3 regions of the Paraburkholderia sp. RL17-381-BIF-C genome follow, and region 1 is predicted to be linked to each of the others. Evidence: riboswitches for the same ligand, from Rfam matches in the RefSeq annotation. Region 1 holds a riboswitch; each other region holds the start of a gene.

Evidence for each region. Region 1 has a riboswitch for glycine ahead of P0D70_RS07325 (D-amino acid dehydrogenase). Riboswitches for the same ligand answer to the same signal wherever they lie in the genome.
Region 2: it holds a riboswitch for glycine, as region 1 does, so the genes downstream of both, P0D70_RS31560 (D-amino acid dehydrogenase) here and P0D70_RS07325 (D-amino acid dehydrogenase) in region 1, are expected to answer to the same signal.
Region 3: it holds a riboswitch for glycine, as region 1 does, so the genes downstream of both, gcvT (glycine cleavage system aminomethyltransferase GcvT) here and P0D70_RS07325 (D-amino acid dehydrogenase) in region 1, are expected to answer to the same signal.

What each region holds. Positions count from the first base shown of each region.
Region 1 covers NZ_JARESX010000007.1:93,929-100,707, reverse strand. The annotation lists gene P0D70_RS07340 (phosphoketolase family protein) at 1-1,468, shown strand, start outside; gene P0D70_RS07335 (acetate/propionate family kinase) at 1,482-2,642, shown strand; gene P0D70_RS07330 (BON domain-containing protein) at 2,645-2,905, opposite strand; gene P0D70_RS07325 (D-amino acid dehydrogenase) at 3,088-4,299, opposite strand; glycine riboswitch at 4,490-4,582, opposite strand; gene P0D70_RS07320 (LysE family translocator) at 4,792-5,424, shown strand; gene P0D70_RS07315 (PaaI family thioesterase) at 5,466-5,861, shown strand; gene P0D70_RS07310 (GNAT family N-acetyltransferase) at 5,889-6,416, opposite strand; gene P0D70_RS07305 (helix-turn-helix domain-containing protein) at 6,423-6,779, opposite strand, start outside.
Region 2 covers NZ_JARESX010000083.1:16,844-23,622, reverse strand. The annotation lists gene P0D70_RS31565 (hypothetical protein) at 1-42, shown strand, start outside; partial or broken gene P0D70_RS31560 (D-amino acid dehydrogenase) at 530-1,715, opposite strand; glycine riboswitch at 1,881-1,970, opposite strand; gene P0D70_RS31555 (DJ-1/PfpI family protein) at 2,151-2,858, shown strand; gene P0D70_RS31550 (YbhB/YbcL family Raf kinase inhibitor-like protein) at 2,858-3,244, shown strand; gene P0D70_RS31545 (DUF485 domain-containing protein) at 3,751-4,086, shown strand; gene P0D70_RS31540 (sodium:solute symporter family transporter) at 4,083-6,011, shown strand; gene P0D70_RS31535 (aminotransferase class I/II-fold pyridoxal phosphate-dependent enzyme) at 6,055-6,779, opposite strand, start outside.
Region 3 covers NZ_JARESX010000001.1:233,047-239,825, reverse strand. The annotation lists gene gcvP (aminomethyl-transferring glycine dehydrogenase) at 1-1,756, opposite strand, end outside; gene gcvH (glycine cleavage system protein GcvH) at 1,830-2,210, opposite strand; gene gcvT (glycine cleavage system aminomethyltransferase GcvT) at 2,355-3,473, opposite strand; glycine riboswitch at 3,554-3,708, opposite strand; glycine riboswitch at 3,752-3,834, opposite strand; gene P0D70_RS01110 (YdgH/BhsA/McbA family protein) at 3,982-4,332, opposite strand; gene P0D70_RS01105 (oxidoreductase) at 4,528-5,577, opposite strand; gene P0D70_RS01100 (UvrD-helicase domain-containing protein) at 5,898-6,779, shown strand, end outside.

The DNA.
Region 1 (6,779 bases):
CTCGTGGCGCGCGCATCAGGTGCCCGTGCTCGATCCGGTGACCAATGGCAAGAGTCTGAAGCTGGTGGAAAGCTGGTTGCGCAGTTACGAGCCCGAGTCGCTGTTCGACGAAGCAGGGCGCCTCGTGCCGGAGTTGCGCGAGCTCGCCCCGAAGGGCGCGCGCCGCATCAGCGCGAATCCTCACGCGAATGGCGGCCTGTTATGCAAGACGCTCGACATGCCGGCGTTTCGCGATTTCGCGGCCGCGGTGAAGAAACGGGGGGGCTCGTATCTATCGCCGACCGAGGTGCTCGGCAAGTTCCTGTGCGAAGTGATGCGCCGGAACATGACGAACTTTCGTGTGTTCGGCCCCGACGAAACCGCGAGCAACAAGCTGACCGCGATCTATGAAGCGTCCGCGAAAACCTGGCTCGCGCAGACCGTCCCGAGCGACGCGGACGGCGGCGAACTCTCGGTGGACGGCCGCGTGATGGAAATGCTCAGCGAACACACGCTCGAAGGCTGGTTCGAAGGCTATGTGCTGACCGGCCGGCACGGCCTGTTCGCCACCTACGAAGCGTTCGTGCACGTGATCGATTCCATGTTCAACCAGCACGCCAAGTGGCTGGAGAAAGCGAAACGCGATCTCGGCTGGCGGCAGCCGGTGCCGTCGATCAACCTGCTGATCACCTCGCTCGTGTGGCGGCAGGATCACAACGGCTTTACGCATCAGGACCCCGGTTTTCTCGATGTCGTTACGAACAAGAGCCCGGACGTGGTGCGTATCTATCTGCCGCCTGACGCGAATTGCCTGTTAAGCGTCGCCGATCATTGCTTGCGTTCGCGCGATTACGTCAACGTGATCGTCGCCGACAAGCAGCCGCATTTGCAGTATCTCGACATGGACTCGGCGGTCACGCATTGCACCAAAGGTATCGGCATCTGGGACTGGGCGTCGACGGATCAGGGCGTCGAGCCCGACTTGGTGATGGCCTGCGCGGGCGACATCGCGACCATGGAGGCGCTCGCCGCCGTGCAGATTCTGAAGGAGCAGTTCACCGACCTGAAGATCCGCTTTGTCAACGTGGTCGATCTGTTCCGGTTGATGCCGGAGCACGCGCATCCGCACGGTTTGTCCGACCGCGATTTCGATTCGTTGTTTACCGCCACCAAACCGGTGATTTTCAATTTCCACTCGTATGCGTCGCTGGTTCACAAGCTGACTTATAACCGCACGAACCACGACAACCTGCATGTGCATGGTTATCACGAGAAGGGCAACATCAACACGCCGCTCGAACTGGCGATCATCAACCAGGTCGACCGCTTTTCGCTCGCGATCGACGTGATCGATCGCGTGCCGAAACTGCGCGGTGTCGGCGACCATGCGAAGGAATGGTTGCGTGGCCAGATCATCGAACATCTGGCGTATGCGCACGCCGAGGGCATCGACCGGGAAGAGATCCGCAACTGGACGTGGAAAGGCTAAGCGAGGCATGACCATGCGCACTCCAGACGGTGCTGACGATCAAACAATTCTGGTGTTGAACAGCGGTTCGTCGTCGCTGAAGTTCGGCTTGTTCCGGTACGCCGGTGGCGACGAATCGCTCCTGCTGGAAGGCAGCGCGCAAGGCATTGGACGCAGCGACGGCAGTTTGCGGATCAAGGCGCCCGACGGCCGTGTACTGCTGCAGCAGGAGCACGAACTGGAATCGCAGACCTACGCGCTGCAAAAGCTCGCGCAGGTGCTTGCGCAACAGCATCATGCGCGGCCTTCGGCGGTAGGGCATCGGGTGGTGCATGGCGGGCCGCATTTGCGCATGCATCAGCGGATTAGCGCCGACGTGCGGCGTCAATTGCAGGACGCCGTGCACTTTGCGCCGCTGCACATTCCCCCGGCACTTGCGTTGATCGACGAGGCCGAGAAAATTTTCGACGATGCACCGCATTTCGCCTGTTTCGATACGGCGTTTCACGCCACACTGCCGCCGCGCGCGGCTCAACTCGCGTTGCCGCGTCGTTATGTGGAGGCCGGCGTGATGCGCTACGGTTTTCATGGGCTGTCTTATGAATCACTGGTGACGCGGCTCGGCGCCGACTTGCCGGCGCGCGCGGTGTTCGCGCATCTCGGCAACGGTTCGAGCGTGTGCGCGCTGCGCGACGGCCAGTCGATCGATACGTCGATGGGACTGACTCCGACCGGCGGCGTGCCGATGGGCACACGCAGCGGCGATCTCGACCCGGGTGTGCTGCTGTATCTGATGCGCGTGGAGAAGCTCGATGCCGGCGCATTGGAGACGCTGCTCAATCGCGAAAGCGGTCTTGCCGGCTACGCGGATGGCGAGAGCGATATGCAGGCGTTGGAAAAACGCGCTGCGGCGGGCGATGCGAATGCGTCGCTCGCGATCGATGCCTTTGCCACTGCGGTGCGCAAGACGATCGGCGGCTATGCGGCGTTGCTGGGCGGAATCGATTTGCTGGTGTTTACCGGCGGCATTGGCGAGCACAGCCAGGCGATTCGCACGCGCGTCTGCGACGGGCTGGCTTTCATGGGACTAACCGAAGGCGATCCGGCGGGCAAGGTGAAGGCGATTCACACCGAGGAGGAAAAGCAGATCGCGCGGCATTGCCGCGCGCTATTACGTCAGGCAACCAAGGGCTGACTTCATTCTGACTTGATGACAGTGTGATCCAGAACGCCCGTTACACCGAACAGGCGCGTCACGTCTTCGAGTGCAGCGGTGCGTTGCTGGTCGCGCTGCAACTCGCCATGCAGCGTGATACGGCCGCGCGAGACTTGGACCTTCACGGCATGCTCGGGAACCGCGGCGTCCCAGGCGAGACGCCGCGTCGCTTCCTTCGCGATCTGTGCATCGCTCAGGCGTGTGTCGTGTGCCTTGGGTTTTACGCTGCGGGCGTGCGGCATGGGTTCTCCACCGAAGTAACACGGATGGAAGAACACTAGCAGAAATGGAGAATCTGGCATTGGCTGACGGCTGCGGTCTCGCGCCACAGCCGCCGCCCAAACTCCAGCAGCACGGGGAGTTCAAATCTGGCGACGGCTGTGATGTCGAGCCACCGCCGTTAGCGAAACCGCCCGCATCACGCCTACTGAATCGCGCCCGCGAGCGCCTGCGCGGTTGCGGCCGACAAGGTCCAGCCCAAATGTCCGTGCCCGGTGTTGTAGAACACGCCACGCCGTTTTCCACGGCCCACCTTGGGCAGCATGCTCGGCAGCATCGGCCGCAAGCCCGCCCACGGAATCACGCGCGAGGTCGATACCTCAGGGAAATACCGCCGCGTCCAGTCTACTAGCGGTGCAATCCGGTCCGAACGGATATCCCGGTTGAAGCCGTTGATCTCCGCCGTGCCGGCCACGCGAAAGCGATCCACGCCTAGGCGGCTCGTCACGATCTTCGCGCTGTCGTCGAGCAGGCTCACCCAAGGGGCGCGCTGCTGGCTGATTTCATCATCGAGACAAACAGTGATCGAATAGCCCTTCACCGGATAGATATTCACGTGGTCGCCGAGCATGGCTGCAAAATCGCGGCTCTTCACCCCGGCGCAGACGACGATCCGTTCGAACGCAAAGCGCTGCGATTCGCCTTCGAGATTGACCGCCAGTGTAAAACGGCCCTCGGCAGGCTGCTCGATCGAGGTGATCTCGGCATCGTAATGAAATTCGACGCCGTGCCGCACGCACGCCTGAGCAAGGCCGCGCGTGAACTTGTGAATATCGCCGGTCGAATCGGACGGCGTGAAGAATCCGCCGTAAAAATCGCCGTGCAACGTGGGTTCGATGCCATGCAGCTCGCTCGCCGTCACCGGGCTGCGCTCGAGGCCGCCTTCGCGCAGCAATGCGTTGACCTTGCTGGCGGCGTCGAATTCCTTGCGCGTCTTGTAGATATGCAGAATGCCCCGCCGTTCGAGATCGAAGTCGATGCCTTCGGTTTCGGCAATCGCAAACAGATGCTCGCGCGCGGCGATCGCGAGCCGCACGGTTTCGACGGTATTCGCCCGATAGTGCGGAATCTGCCGCAGGAATTCGCCCATCCACGAGTACTTGTGCCAGGTGGGTGTGGGATTGAGCAACAGCGGGGCGTCGCGCGTGAGCATCCAGCGCAGGCCTTTCATGACGGTGGCCGCGCTGTTCCAGACTTCGGCATTGCTGGCGGACAACTGCCCGCCGTTGGCGAACGAGGTCTCCATCGCCGCATAGCGGTGGCGTTCGAAAACGGTGACGTGGTGGCCGCGCTGGGCGAGGGCGTGAGCGGTCGTGACGCCGGTAATGCCGGCGCCGATAATGGCGATTCGTGACATGTCATGGTCCAGAGTAGTTGAGCATCACCGGTGTCGATTTCATGTCGAAACCGGCGTCGATGCCCCATCTGTCCATGTACCTGAGAGTTTCTTCCCCGCGGCGGCCGGCCCGTCATGAGTGATGAGTCGTGCGCGGAGAATCCCCTTCGGTGGGCGCACGCGGTATGCCGGTGCGCCGCTCTCCAGATGTTCCTGCTGCGCGGTCCTTTTGCCTGAGAGTTTCCGGGGCGGTTGCTCCGTCGGCGTCGTCCGAATTTCTGACGATCTCTCCCGCGCTGCATTGCAGAACGGCTCGACGATACCGTTCAAAATAATTCGCCGCAAGTGTTTCGTGCGAGTCACCGCACAAGAAGTGGCCAGAAGCGCCGCAATTGAACATGAATGCGGCTCATACGCCAATGCGAATTTCTCAAGCCGGCCGCGACGCTGAAATCGGCGGCATCGGCTATATTTGGCGGCACTGTCCGACTTTCATTCGCCAAGGAGAATGCCGTGCCCGCCCTCACAACGCTGCTCGCCTTCGGTCTGGTCTCGCTCGGCATGGTGCTCACGCCTGGGCCGAACATGATCTACCTGATCTCGCGATCGCTCTGTCAGGGTCGTCGCGCGGGCCTCGTTTCTCTTGGCGGCGTCGCGCTCGGCTACGTGTTCTACATGTTCTGCGCGGCGTTCGGCATTACCGCGCTGCTGCTGACGGTGCCCTACGCGTACGACGCATTGCGTTTCGGCGGCGCGCTCTATCTGTTGTATCTGGCCTGGCAAGCGGTTAAACCGGGCGGCCGTTCGCCGTTCCAGGTGCGCGACCTGCCGCACGACAGCCGCAGCAAGCTCTTCACCATGGGACTCGTCACCAACCTCGCGAATCCGAAGATCGCGGTGATGTACCTGTCGCTGCTGCCGCAGTTCATTTCGCCGGGGCACGGCAGCGTGCTCGCGCAGTCGATCGCGCTCGGCTGTGTGCAGATCGTCATCAGCGTAACGGTCAATGCGCTGATCGCGAGCATGGCGGGCTCGATTGCCGTGTTTCTCGCCGGGCGGCCGGTGTGGCTGCTGGTGCAGCGCTGGTTGATGGGCACCGTGCTTGCCGGACTTGCGGTCCGCATTGCGCTCGATTCGCGCCGTTGAGCGCATTTTGCATCTCTCATCTCGAACACAAAGGCATGCTCATGTCCGACTTTCCCATCGACAACCCGTTTCTCGAATCGCTCGGCGTTCGCCTGACGCAATGGCGCGACGGTTACGCGGAACTGGTCATGCCGATCGATGCCAGCAAGCTCAATCGCCAGGGCGTGCTGCAAGGCGGCGCGATCGCGACGCTGCTCGATGCGTCGGCGGGTTATGCGGGAATCTTCGCGCCGAGCGGCGACCCGGCGCGGCATGCGTTCACGCTGTCGCTGACCACCAACTATCTCGACAAGGGACTCGGTGAACTGGTCACCGCCAAGGGTTTTCTGGAGCGTGCGGGCCGCTCGATTTTTTTCTCGCGCAGCGAGGCGTGGGTGGACGGCAAGCTGCTGATCGCCAGCGCGCAGGGCACGTTCAAATATTCGAAGACCGCGTGAGGCGCACAGGCCGGGCCCGCGCTTCGCTCATAGCGCCTTGTACATGATGGTGGTCGAGTCGAACTCATGGGTGTGCGTGCCACGCGCGTATCCCGGGATCACGCCTGCTGTCCGATAACCCAGTGCGGTATAGAGCGGCTCGGCGTGGTCGCCGGTGCGGGTGTCGAGGGTGAGCAGGCTGCGCTGCAATCCATGCGCATGGCGTTCGAGTTCCGTCATCAGCGCCCGCGCAATGCCCTGACGGCGGAACGCCGGATGGACAAGCAGTTTGCGCACCTCGGCGCGATGCCGCTGATTCGGCATCGTGTCGTAATCCAGTTGCACGGTGCCCGCAATCGCTTCGCCCTGACGCGCGACCAGCAGCACGAGGCCGCCGGCACGCAACGAAGGCAGCACTTTGATGCGCCAGAACGCCTCGCACTCGTCGGCGCCACACGGCATCACGAAGCCGACGCTGGCCCCGTCATGCACGCAGGCGCCCAGCAGCGCGCCGAGTTCAGGGAGATGACGCGCGAGGTCGTCGGCGGAGAAAGGGGTGAGGGTGGTCGCGCTCATGCTGGCTCACACGATGAACAGAATATAGCGGGCCGCGCTGTGCGCGGGCGTCACGAAAGCGCTGGGGCCGAACAGTTGGTAGCGCAGGCAGTCGCCGGGTTGCAGGTTGTGGCGCTGGCCGTCCACGGTGATCTGCAACTGCCCGTCGAGCAGGATCAGATGATGTTCGAGGCCGGGCCGCGGCGACGCGTCGTAGGTAATGCGCACACCGGCGTCGAGTTCGCATTCCAGCGCCTCGCCGCTCAACGCCTGAGCGGGTGGCGACACGGAACGCCGCCGGAAGCCGATGCTGGCGTCGGTCCAGAGCGGCTGGGCGTCGCGCGGCACGAGCGGCGCGAAATCTTCCTCGACCATGTGCATGAG
Region 2 (6,779 bases), on a different contig from region 1:
GGCGAATGTATGCTCTCCGGGCTGCTCTACGCAAAATATTAATCCAGCGTGGACGTCGACCATCGGTGCAGTGAAGTACGCATCGCGACGCGGCTGGTGTGTGCATGCCGCGGCGGCTGGTGTGAATGCCCGCCGCGGACAGAAGTTGACTGCACGCCTGCCACATGCGGGCACGACTATCCGTGTTCCCGTGCGAGGCGGCCATCACGTCATCGCGCTACCTGCAAGGAAAAGCGGAGACTCACGTGTGGCTGCCTGGCGCAGCGTTCATGCAGCGTACAGAGGTGTGGTGCGCGAGCGCTGGCTCGCCACGCGGGGCGGCTCGCCGCGCCGGAGTGCGAAAGGCACCTTTGGAGGCGGCGTTCGCGCCGCCCCCCTCAGCAGGGGCGACCATTTGCCCTGCGAAGACAATCTGCATGAGCAGATTTGTGCACGTTCAAACTAACGGTGCTGATCCGTTGCTTGAGTATGTCCCAGATGCCCCGCAGGCCATCTCCGCCTTAAGCCCGCGGACAACAGGTTCCGTCAATCAAGACCCCATGCCGATCGCGTGAGCAACGCCTTCCGCAGTCGCTGCTGACAATGTCCAGCCAAGGTGACCGTGTCCAGTGTTATAGAAGACGCCCGGTCGCTTCCCCCGTCCGACACGTGGCAACATGCTTGGTAACATCGGACGTAAGCCAGCCCAATGGATGACGCGCGCGGTCGATACATTCGGGAAATGACGCCGTACCCAGTTAATCAGCGGTTCGACGCGATCGGAGCGGATGTCGCGGTTAAAACCGTTAAACTCGGCAGTGCCCGCAACTCGGAAACGATCCAGGCCAAGGCGACTTGTGATGATCTTGGCGCGATCGTCGAGTAGGCTGACCCACGGTGCGCTATTCCGACTTATTTCGTCATCAAGGTTCACCGTGATGGAATAGCCCTTCACCGGATATACGTTGACGTGATCGCCGACCATCGATGCGAATTGTCTGCTGCCGACGCCCGCACATACAACTACGTTATCAAACAACTCATGGCCGCTTGGGACCCACTGAACCAATCGACCGGACTGGGGCGTCGTAGCGGAACTCGACGCCTTGGCGCTCGCACGCTGCCGACAAGCCGCGCGTGAATTTGTGGATATCACCTGTCGAATCGGACTCCGTGAAGAATCCCCCGTAGAAGTCACCGTTGAGTGCGGGTTCGATCACACGGATTTCGTCTGGCGTGACCGGGCGGCGATCAAGGCCGCCCGCGCGCAGCAGTTCATTTATCCGCGTCGCAGCATTGTGCTCACCACGAGTTGCGTAGAAATGGAGGATGCCGCGCGTCTCGTGATCGAATGCGATGCCTTCCCTGTCGGCGATGCCGAACAGGTGTTCGCGCGCGGCGATTGCGAGACGCACCGTCTCGATCGTATTCGCACGGTAATTCGGGATCTGCCGGAGAAACTCTCCGATCCAACTGTACTTGTGCCAGCTCGGGCGTGGATTGAGCAACAACGGTGCGTCACGCGTAAACATCCAGCGCAGACCCTTTAATACTGTCGCATGGTTGTTCCAGACTTCCGCATTGCTAACTGATAGCTGCCCCCCATTCGCAAAGGACGTCTCCATTGCCGCATAGCGATGTCGCTCGAATACGGTGACAAGGTGCCCGCGTTGTGCGAGCGCGTAGGCGGTCGTGACGCCGGTAGTGCCGGCACCGATAATGGCGATTCGTGACATGTTCAGATCCAGTTTTTTATTGAGCACCGCCGGCTGTTGTGCATCGAACCGGCACCGATGCCCCATCTGTCCCTGTTACCTGAGAGTTTCGCCCGCTGCGCCGGTAAATATCGGAACAAAACCGGACTCCCCTTCGGTGGGCGCATTGCGCCGCTCTCCAGATGTTCCTTTTGCGCGGTCCTTTTGCCTGAGAGTTTCCGGGGCGGTTGCTCCGTCGGCGTCGTCGCGAAAGACGATCTCTCCCGTGCTGAACGAATTGAACAGCGCGACCGTACATCACCAATTCCTCTTCGACAAGCATGTCTCATCGAATAGCGGGCGCGGCCCTATGGAAATTGAAAAACTTGTTGCAATCGACAGTTGACAGCGCTTTTCTCAAGCGTATATTTGTACCTGTATGACAACAATTTTGTACCAGTACAAAGGAGATGTAAATTGAGTATTCCTCTGGAGCAACATCTGAAGATTGGCGGGATCATCTTCCCGGGCATGGATCAATGCGATTTCACCGGCCCATTTGAAGCGCTGGCACGCACGCCAAACTCGTCATTCATGACGCTGTGGAAAAACAAGGAGCCAGTCCGCGATCTCATGGGCTTGCGTCTGCTGGCCGATACGACGTTTGAGGAGGCGCCACAACTCGACGTTCTGCTCGTACCCGGTGGATACGGCCAGGAAGAGCTGATGAAGGACGAGGAGGTGCTTGGATTTATTCGCCGACAGGCCGAACATGCCCGGTACGTATATTCCGTCTGCACCGGGGCACTGCTTTGTGGCGCTGCGGGGCTGCTTGAAGGACGTCGTGCGACGACGCACTGGACCGCGATGGGTGTGCTGCCATACTTCGGTGCAACGCCTAGCGATGAGCGTGTTGTCATCGACGGGAAGTTCGTGAGTGCCGGCGGTGTTACGTCGGGAATCGACGGCTCGCTCATTGTTGTTTCACTGCTGCGAGGCGAGACAGTTGCGCAGGAGTTGCAGCTCTACATGGCTTACGATCCGAAACCGCCGTTCCAGGCGGGATCTCCGGCGTCTGCGCCGCCGGCAGTGCTGAAAACAGTAACTGAGCGCGCCCGCGCCATTACTGAAAAGCGTCTAGCCAGTGCTGCAGCTTATCAAGCGGCGCGGCAACCCACTGCTTGATGCATCACCGAGGGCGGTCGCACGTTGGGACCGTTGTTGCTCCGACTGTGCACCGCCGTCATTATCGAATTCCTGACTTTAACGGAGCAGGATATGAGATTGAAAGCAACAGCTTTCCAAACGGCGGCGTCATTCCTGATACGTTCCCCTTCACTACATCCCATCCTCACGAGTGTATGAATCTCGGTGACATTCGTAACCCGAGTCTCGCATGGTCCGGGGTGCCTGGCGGCACGCGATCCTTCGCCATCGTCTGTCACGACCGGGATGTCCCGAGTCGGGCGGCTGACGTCAATCAAGAGGGGGCGAGGCGGATGCATCCCTTCCCCGCGTCCATTTCTATCACTGGCTCCAGATCGATATCGACGCATTTGTTCGAGAGATAAGGAAGGTTCGACGCGGCAAAGGAATCACGCCACGTAGAAAGTCGGGCCCTCATGCTCCAGACGGTCCCGCCACCGTATCAACGACGATACAACGTGGTTCAGCGGGGATGTCGAAATGTCGGCTCGCTATTACGGCCGCGACGGACCATGTGTGCCATGGAATGACGCATTGCTACACCGGTACGTACTCGAAATCTATGCACTTGATCTCTATCGTCTCGACGCGAATACATCTTCGAGCGGACCGCGGTCGTTGGGGGCATTCAAGACCACGTGATTGATTCTGCGTCCATCATCGGTACATCCGTCGCTTGCGCGGTACTGCCGTTCTTACAGTTTTCCTCCGGGCGCGGCCCGCTCGCCACCATGCATCCAGACATCCTGGGTGGGTTAATACCAATATTTTTCCATTTGACCAATCAAAACGATGAGCCTACATTTATTGGTACATAAATATTATTGTACTAGTACATAACTTGATGAAGTTCGCTCAATGGAGGAGAGGAATGTGCAACTCAACGAACCAACCTGAAGTTATTCTTGCGGCCACCGTCTGGCCCAATGCGACAGCTGACTCGTTTGCGGCGTGTGTGGCGACTAAGAATCGTCTGCGCATCGGGCTTACCGTACTGTTTTTTGCTTATTACCTGGCGCTACAAGTTTGTGCCGGCTGGTTTCGTTCCGTACTAGCCACGCCAGTCATCAGCGTAGTCAACCTCGGGATGGTGTTCACTTTGTCTCAGTATCTTTTCGGCGCTGTGGTCGCCATTTACTACGCTCGCCGCATGCGCGTCATTGATGAACGAATCGCTACGGTGCTGACCGCAGGAGCAACGGAATGAAACACCTCGAGCATCGAGCCTCCGTCATGCAGTTGCAGCATTGCGCCGTGTTGCCGGTCATCGTTTCAACGGTCATGTTGTGTTTTCCGAGCTTTGCATCCGCTGCGGGTGTCGTGCCGGAATCGTCGCGCCCCAATGCGTTTGCTGCGTTTGCCGTTGTCATCGCACTCACGTTGGTAATCACATGGATTAATTCGAGGCGAGGCAGTAGCGCTAGCGAGTTCTACACAGCGGGCGGTGGTATCTCTGGACCGAAAAACGGCCTTGCGATTGCCGGCGACTATCTTTCCGCCGCAGCCTTTCTCGGCGTATCGGGCCTCGTTGGGCTCTACGGTTTCGACGGCATAATCTACCTAGTTGGCTTTTTCACCGCATTCATCCCTGTCCTCCTGCTGGTCGCGGAACCGTGTCGAAACCTTGGACGTTTTACCTTCGGCGACGTCCTCTCCTACCGCCACGATTTCCGGATATCAAAATCACTGGCAGCCCTTTCGAGCGTCATCGTAGCGATCTCTTACATGGTGCCGCAGATTGTGGGCGGCGCCGTGTTGCTCTACGCATTGCTCGGCATTCCGTATCAGATCTCTGTGATCGTCGTTGGCGCGCTTATGCTCGTCTATGTCACATTCGGTGGAATGCGGGCGACCACCTGGGTGCAGATCATCAAGGCGGTCTTGCTGTTGAGTATGTGCAGCCTACTTACCATACTCGCACTTGCACCATTCGGTTTCAGCGTCACGGCGTTACTGGAAGCGCTCTCTCATCGCCCTGAATTGCGCGAATGGATACTGACAATTGGATCGCCGCCAGTTGAGTCCAAAGCGCTGATCACGCAATCGTTCTTCGAGCCGGGGCTATATCTGAAGGATCCGGTTGAACTGTTGTCCTTGGGTCTCGCTCTCGTCCTGGGTACCGCCGCGATGCCGCACATCATGATGCGCTTTTTTTCAGTAAAAAACGCTCAGACCGCCCGGCGCTCGGTGCTGTGGGGCATGCTGTGGATCGGGGGCTGCCATCTTCTGATCATCGTCATCGGCTTCGCGGCGGCTTACTACGTCGGTTCTGCGAAGATCGCGGCTGCCGACAAGGGAGGCAATCTTGCAGCCTTGCTGCTTGCGCAGCATCTCGGGGGCGGAAGCGCATCCCTCTGGGGCAACGTACTGGTCGGCATCGTCGCGGCGATTGCGTTCGCGACCATCGTCGCAGTAGTCGCCGGTCTGACGCTCGCCGCCGCATCATCGCTGGCGCACGACGTGTACGTAGGTGCAATCAGGGGTGGAATAGCTTCGGATAACGAACAATTGATGGCGGGCAAAGTGGCGTCGATATTTGTCGCAATTGTCGCGACGAGTGCGGCCTTGCTTGCCAAGGGCCAGAATGTTGCCCATCTGGTGGGGCTGGCTTACGCCGTAGCAGCGTCCGCCAATCTTCCCGCGCTGCTCGCGACGCTCTACTGGAAGCGCTGCAACACACGCGGCGTAATCTTTGGCGTGATAGGAGGCGTAGTGGCGACGATTCTGTTCGTGCTGGTTTCGCCCAACATGCAGTATCCATTGACTACACGAGCGCAAGCGACACAGGCGCTGGCGAGCGCGAACGCGCGCCTCGCGCAACTGGACTCCATGGATGTCTCGACTGCAGCAGGCCGAAATGATGTTGCCAGACAACGTGGGCCAGCGCTTGCTGATCGCGCAACCGCACAGTCGACGCTTGACTCTCTTGGCTCACGTACGACCAGCATTGTCGGACTGGAGAAGCCGCTGATACCTTTGCGTAATCCGGCGATCGTATCAGTTCCGCTCGGTTTCCTGCTGTTGGTGATCGGCTCGTTGTTTGGTCACCGCCGCGAAACAGATGCGGCGTGGCAGGCGCTCATCTTTCGCCGGGACAGCGGTATTGGAGTGGCGAAAGCCATGGATCACTAAGGGGCAGGGCGCTCCCGGATTTGTACCCGCAGACGCCCTTGTATCAGGCAATCAAGGTTGTTGACGCGTCCTTGTGTGCCTTCGCTAGCGCGTCAGCGAACCCCAAGATCGTCGAGGTTGTCATCCGGGCGGCCGTCACGCGAATCCCGCTCGGTTCTCCAAAACAGAAGTCACGCCCGGAACGCACAAGCCAGCCCGCTTCGAAGAGCCTCGGCGTGACTTCGTGTTCATTGGAAACCGGGATCCATACGTTCAGCCCGGCTCCGGTACGCACGTCGAAGCCACGCTTTTTAAGTGCCGTGGTCAGCAAATGATGACGCTCGCGGTAGGCGTCTCCTGCAGCGGCGATCTTGCGCTGCACGGAAGATGTCCCGAGCAGTTCCCGCACGAGGCGTTGTAGCAGGTTGCTAACCCATCCCATTCCGAGGCCCTGTCTTTGTTCGAGTTGATGAATCGTCTGCGCGTCGCCCGTCGAATAGGCAACGCGAAAGTCCGGGCCAAGCGCTTTGGAGAGGGAGCGGATAGTGAGCCACCTTCGAGCACCCATATGCCAAGGGTTATACCCCGCAAGTCGCAACACGTTCGTATGATCGTCATCTATGAACAGCACGTCGCCGCCATCTCCGATCAACTTTTTCAGATCGGCGGCACGCGAGCGCGAGGTCACGATACCGGATGGATTGTGGCTGCGGCTCGTGACAATTACCGCCTTTGCGCCGGCCTTGATCGCTTTGCGGAGACTGGTCGGCGTCACCCCGTCGTCGTCGA
Region 3 (6,779 bases), on a different contig from region 1:
GCAGCGACACGGCGGCGTATCCGGTGGCGGCGACCAGCATTTCTTCGAGCTGATCGATCATTTCGCGGTAGCCGACGGTTTGCTCCGCCGGTGCGAACGGATGGATCTGGCCGAATTCCGGCCACGTGACCGGCAGCATTTCCGAAGTCGCGTTCAGCTTCATCGTGCACGAACCGAGCGGGATCATCGAGCGATCGAGCGCAAGGTCCTTGTCGGACAGGCTGCGCAGATAGCGCAGCATTTCCGTTTCCGAATGATGACGGTTGAACACGTGGTGCGTGAGGTACGCGCTGGTGCGTTCGAGCGCGGCCGGCACGGATGCGGTGTTCGATGCGGCCAGTTTTGCGTCGAGCGTGTCGACTTGCGGAATGTCTTTCGCGCCCGCGGCTTGCGCGAACACTTCGAGCAGATCGGCCAGATCGCGGCGCGAGGTGGTTTCGTCGATCGACAGGCCGACTTGCGTATCGCTCACGCGGCGCAGGTTGATGCGCTTCGCAATCGCTGCGTCATGCAGCGCTTGCGTGCGTGCGCCGGTTTCGAAGGTGAGCGTGTCGAAGAAGGTTTCGTTGACGAGCGTATAGCCGAGTTGCTTCGCGCCTTCGGCCAGCAACGCGGCGATCCGGTTCACGCGCAGCGCGATCGTCTTCAGGCCGTGCGGGCCGTGATAGACGGCGTACATGCTGGCCATGATCGCGAGCAGCGCTTGCGCGGTACACACGTTCGAGGTGGCCTTCTCGCGACGGATATGTTGTTCGCGCGTTTGCAGCGCGAGACGCAGCGCGGGGTTGCCTTGTGCGTCGACGGTCACGCCGACGAGGCGGCCCGGCATCTGACGCTTGAATTCGTCGCGCACAGCGAGGTAAGCCGCATGCGGGCCGCCGAAGCCGACCGGCACGCCAAAGCGCTGCGTATTGCCCACGGCCACGTCCGCGCCCCATTCGCCCGGCGGCGTGAGCACGGTCAGCGCGAGCAGGTCGGCGGCGACCACCACGTGGCCGCCCGCTGCATGGATCGCTTCGGCGAGCGCGCGATAGTCGCGCACGTCGCCGTTCACGCCCGGGTATTGCAGCAGCACGCCGAACGCATTCGCGTTCGCCGCTTCCGCAGCCGGGCCCACTTTCACTTCGATGCCGACCGGCGTGGCGCGCGTCTTCACCACTTCGATGGTTTGCGGCAGCACGTCGTCGGCCACGAAGAACACGTTCGACTTCGGCTTGCCGATGCGCTGCAGCAGCGTCATCGCTTCAGCGGCGGCGGTTGCTTCGTCGAGCAACGACGCATTCGAGATCGCCAGACCCGTCAAGTCAACGATCATCTGCTGGAAGTTCAGCAGCGCTTCCAGACGGCCTTGCGAGATTTCCGGCTGATACGGCGTGTACGCGGTGTACCACGCCGGATTTTCCAGCACGTTACGCAGGATCACCGTCGGCGTGTGCGCGTTGTAATAGCCCTGCCCGATATACGAGCGGAACACCTGGTTCTTGTCCGCGAGTTCACGCAGCGCGGCGAGCGCTTCGGCTTCGCTTTTCGGTTGCGCGAAGGGGCCGAGCGGCAGCGTTTCGGTGCGGCGGATCGTCTTCGGAATGACGGCGTCGATCAGCGCGGCGCGCGACGCGAAGCCGAGGGCTTCGAGCATCGCGTGCTGGTCGGCCGCATCCGGGCCGATGTGCCGTTCGGCGAAGGCGTCATGCACTTCGAGCGCGGCGAGCGAGAGAGGAGTGCGGTTCATCAGACGATCCGGGTGTTCGAGCTTCATGGGTGTTCCTGGCGGTGCGGCTATCTCTGCGCGAGGGACGCGCCGCACCAATCGGGTTAAACGTAAAGGTGAATCAGGCGCCGATCGACTTGCTGTACGCGTCGGCGTCGATCAGACGGTCTTGCGTGGCGTCCGCGGCCGGCTTGATCTTGAAGAGCCAGCTTTCGTACGGCGCGGTGTTGACCGAATCCGGGGTGTCGGCCACGGCCGTGTTCGCTTCGATGATTTCGCCCGAGACCGGCGCGTAGATATCGGAAGCGGCTTTCACCGATTCGATCACGGCGACGGTGTCGCCAGCGGTCACGGTTTTGCCCAGTTCCTGGACTTCGAAGAAGACGATATCGCCGAGCGCTTCCTGCGCGTGGTCGGTGATGCCGACCGTCAGCGTGCCGTCCGCTTCGGTGCGGACCCACTCGTGCGATTCGGTGTATTTCAGATCGGCCGGGATGCTCATCGGATGCTCCTATGCGGTGTGATTCGGTAATGACTTAAAGGGCCCCCAAACCTGTCGCTTCGCGCCAGGTTCCCCCGAGGGGAACAAGAAAACTTGGGGCGGCCCGGCGTTTTCTTGTGAAGGTTTGCGCACGCGCCGGCTTGCTTAAACCGCGAGCACTTTGCCGTTGCGCACGAACGGCAGTTTTACCACGCTTGCGGGAACGTTCTTGTCACGAATTTGAACGTGAACGGTGTCGCCCGGCTGCACGCCTTTCGGCACGCGCGCAAAGGCGATCGATTCCTGCATGGTCGGGGAAAACGTGCCGCTGGTGATTTCGCCTTCGCCTTGCGGCGTGACGACTTTCTGATGAGCACGCAGCACGCCTGCTGCCTTGCCGTTGTCCTTCAGCAGGATCAGGCCGACGAACGCGGCCTGCGATCCGTCCGCTTCCAGCTTGCCCTTGCCGACGAAGTCGCGCGGCGAGGTGAGGTCGACCGTCCAGGCGAGGCCGGCGTCGAGCGGCGAGACGTTGTCGTCCATGTCCTGGCCGTACAGGTTCATGCCGGCTTCGAGGCGCAGTGTGTCGCGCGCACCGAGTCCGGCCGGGCGCACGCCTTGCGCCTGCAGCGCGTTCCACAGCGCTTCGACGTGATCTGCGGGGACGATGATTTCGAAGCCGTCTTCGCCGGTATAGCCCGTACGGGCTACGGTCAATTCGCCGAACGGCGTGTCTTCGATGCGGGCGGCGTTGAACGGCTTCAGCGCTTCGGTGGCGGCGCGCGCGGCCGGCACGGTTTGCCAGACTTTTTCGCGAGCATTCGGGCCTTGCACGGCGACGATCGCGTAGTCGCGGCGCGGCGTGATGGTCAGGCCGAAGCTGCCTTCGGCGTTGAGCTGGCCGAACCAGGCGATGTCTTTATCGGCGGTGCCGGCGTTAACGACCACGCGGAAGTGATCTTCGCCGAAGTAATAGACGATCAGGTCGTCGATCACGCCGCCGTTCGGGTTCAGCAGACAGGAGTACAGCGCGCGGCCGGGCGTTTGCAGCTTGGCGACGTTATTGGCCAGCGCATATTCGAAGAAGGCGCGCACGCGCTCGCCGGTGAAATCGACGACGCACATGTGCGAGACGTCGAACATGCCGGCGTCGGTGCGCACGGCGCGGTGTTCGTCGATCTGCGAGCCGTAGTTGACGGGCATGTCCCAGCCGCCAAAATCGACCATGCGGGCATTGAGCGCACGATGGGTGGCGTTGAGCGGGGTGTGTTTGAGTTCGGTCATGGGGCCTCGGGCATCTCGCGAAACAAAAAAGGCCATGCGGCGCTACGCCTCGCGGCCTTTTAGCTGCGAGCGATGCGTTGCATGGCCCCTCTGTCCTCGATACCTGAGAGATTGCGTTGCCGTGAGAATGTGAATTCGTCACGGTGAAACGCGCGCCCCTTCGGTGGGCAGCCTGCCAGATCCGCTCGATTTATAACGACGCAGACGGCTACTGCCGCTCTCCAGAGTGCGAAAAACCGGTGCGTCGAGCTTGATTCAACGCGGGTTCTTCGACGCGGTCGGTCCTTTTGCCTGAGAGTTTGCGGGTGTGCCCCTTCGGCGGCGCGGCCTGCGGTTTCCTGCGGCCAGCGCGCTCTCCCGACGCGTGCGGCGAATGTACGCGAGGGCCGGGGGCTTGTCAAATCTAGGCCCGCGAGCGGCACGGCGGTTGACGCGGCGTCTTGCCCTCGCCAAAAAAGCGCGGGACGCGATGCCCGCGCTTGCACTGCTTCGGCGCCTGAGCGCGCGATTATTCGCCGATGGCGTGTGCCGCGTTGTCCAGTTCCTGATTCAGCACGCGCTGTTCGTCGCTGGACAGGCCACCGCCGTGTTGCGCGGCCATGTCATGCGCTTCCTGACGGATCACATCGAGACGATGGTGCAGCGCGCCGCCTTGCGGAGGCGGGTAATAGCCCTGATTCACGCGATTGTCGATACGGCGGCTGAGATTCTCGATGCGGCCGTCGACCTGGCGCAGGCGCTGATCCGCGATCTGCTGCGGGTTGGGGCGCGGTGCCGGCGCGGGTTGAGGCGTCACCACACAGGCGGCGAGCGAACTGAGCAGGGCGCACGCGGCGAGCGCGCGGATAGTACGGGGCATGAACTCTCCGGAAGTCATAGTCGTTTTGTCTTGCTACTTGGGTAGCAACGGCTGACTGCCGGAGCGCGCTGACCGGCGGCGCGTTCTTATTTGTAACGTTATGTTCCTTTCGGGCCTGTCAGGATCGTGGCCCGCGCGGGAGGCGGCAAGTGCCATTTTAGGTACACAAGGCGTTTCGACGCGCGGGCAAACAGTTCAGCGAACGCGCTCGAACGGCAGCCGGACGCCTTCTTCCGAGCTACGGGCGGCGAGTTCGATAATTGTCATTACGTCCACAGCGTCCTGAGCGCTGACCGGGAACTTCACGCCGTTCTGGATGGCGTCGGCCACGGCGATATAGAAGCCAACGTAATCTCCATTACGCGTCGGCAGCTCGCGCTCGACTTCCTGATCGCCTTCCAGTACGCGCAGCAACCCGGCCGCATTGCCCGCGCCGAAGCCTTCGTCGCCGGGCCGCAGGCCGGCTTTCAATTGATCTTCCTGCGTGTCGAGCCCGGTTTTCACATAGCTGCCGCGCGTGCCGTGGATCGAGAAGCGCGGCGCGACCAGCGCGGTCAACGCGCTGGCGTGCAACACCACTTCGAACTCACTGTAGCCGAGCTGGATATGCACGTAGTCCGGTGCGCTGGCATTGTCGCGATGCGTGCGCACGGTGGCCGACACGCTCTGCGGCGTGCCGAACAGGGCCAACGCCTGGTCGACCAGATGCGGCCCCAGGTCCAGCAGCAGACCGCCGCCTCGCGACGCTTCTTCACGCCAACGCTGTCGCACCTCCGGCCGGAAACGGTCGAAATGCGATTCGTATTGCGTGATCCGTCCCAATTCGCCGCTCGCGAGCAGGTCGCGCACGGTCAGAAAATCACCGTCCCAGCGACGGTTGTGAAACGGCATGAAGAGCTTGCAGCGGGCGAGTGCGATGTTGGCCAGCGTGCGGGCGTCGGCGGCATTCAGCGTGACCGGCTTGTCGACCACCACGTGTTTGCCCGCTTCCAGCGTGCGCCGCGCCAGCTCGAAGTGCGTGTCGTTCGGCGTGGCGATCACGACGCAGTCGATGTCGTCGAGCGCGAGCAGCGCGTCGAGGTCGGCCACCACCTTCGTGTGCGGATAGTCGGCGAGCGCGCGCTCGGGCTGGCTCGTGGCGATGGCCGCAACGCTCGCGCGGCCGCAGTGCGCGATTACCGGCGCGTGAAAGGTCGCGCCGGCGAAACCGTAACCCATCAATCCAATCTTCAGCGATGCGGACATGCGTGTCTTCCTGCAAAAACGGCGCGCCGCTTTGCCACCGTGGCGGCGGCGCGCACCACCGCAATTGTGGCATGTCCTGAAGGTGGATCGTCAGCGTCGTGGTGGTACTGGCGGCCGTCATGGGGCGCGGGCATCGGTTGCGTACATCCGTGTTAACATCGCTCCTCTTGCGCGTTTGCGAAGCGGGCCAGAACACCCTCCGCACCGTGCGGGGCGCCTGTTCCGGCACGGCGCCGCGCAGCATGCCCCCGGGCCTTCGGCCGGCGTTTCGCCACCGCGCCCTCAACCGCCGCTTTAACCGCATCACCCATCCACAGACGATGTCCGCAGGCCTGAACCCCGCTCAAAATGAAGCGGTCCGTTATCTCGACGGTCCGTGTCTCGTGCTCGCCGGCGCAGGCAGCGGCAAGACGCGCGTGATCACGCAGAAAATCGCGCATCTGATCGAGGCCAAGGGCTTCGAGCCGCGCCATATCGCCGCCGTCACGTTTACGAACAAGGCCGCGCTGGAAATGCGCGAGCGCGTGGGCAAGCTGCTCGAGGGCAAGACGCTCACCACGCCCGGCAAGGAAGGCCGCAAAGTGCCCGTCAACCAGTTGACGGTCTGCACCTTCCACTCGCTCGGTGTGCAGATTCTGCGGCAGGAAGCGGAACACGTCGGCCTGAAGCCGCAGTTCTCGATCATGGATTCGGACGACTGCTTCGGCATGATCCAGGAACAGGTCGGCTCGACGGACAAGGGTTTCATCCGCAAGATCCAGTCGATCATCTCGCTGTGGAAGAACGGCATGATCATGCCCGAGCAGGCGATCGCCATTGCCGCGAACGAGGACGAGCATCAGGCCGCGATCGTCTATCGCAATTACGTGGCGACGCTGCATGCCTATCAGGCGGTGGATTTCGACGATCTGATCCGCCTGCCCGCCGAACTGTTCGAGAAGAACGAACAGGTGCGCGACCGCTGGCAGAACAAGCTGCGCTATCTGCTGATCGACGAGTATCAGGACACCAACGCCTGTCAGTATGAACTGGTGAAACTGCTGGCCGGCAAGCGCGCGGCGTTCACGGCGGTCGGCGACGACGATCAGGCCATTTACGGCTGGCGCGGCGCGACGCTCGAAAATCTCGGGCAGCTGAGCAAGGATTTTCCGAAGCTGCATCTGATCAAGCTGGAGCAGAACTACCGCTCGACGGTGCGGATT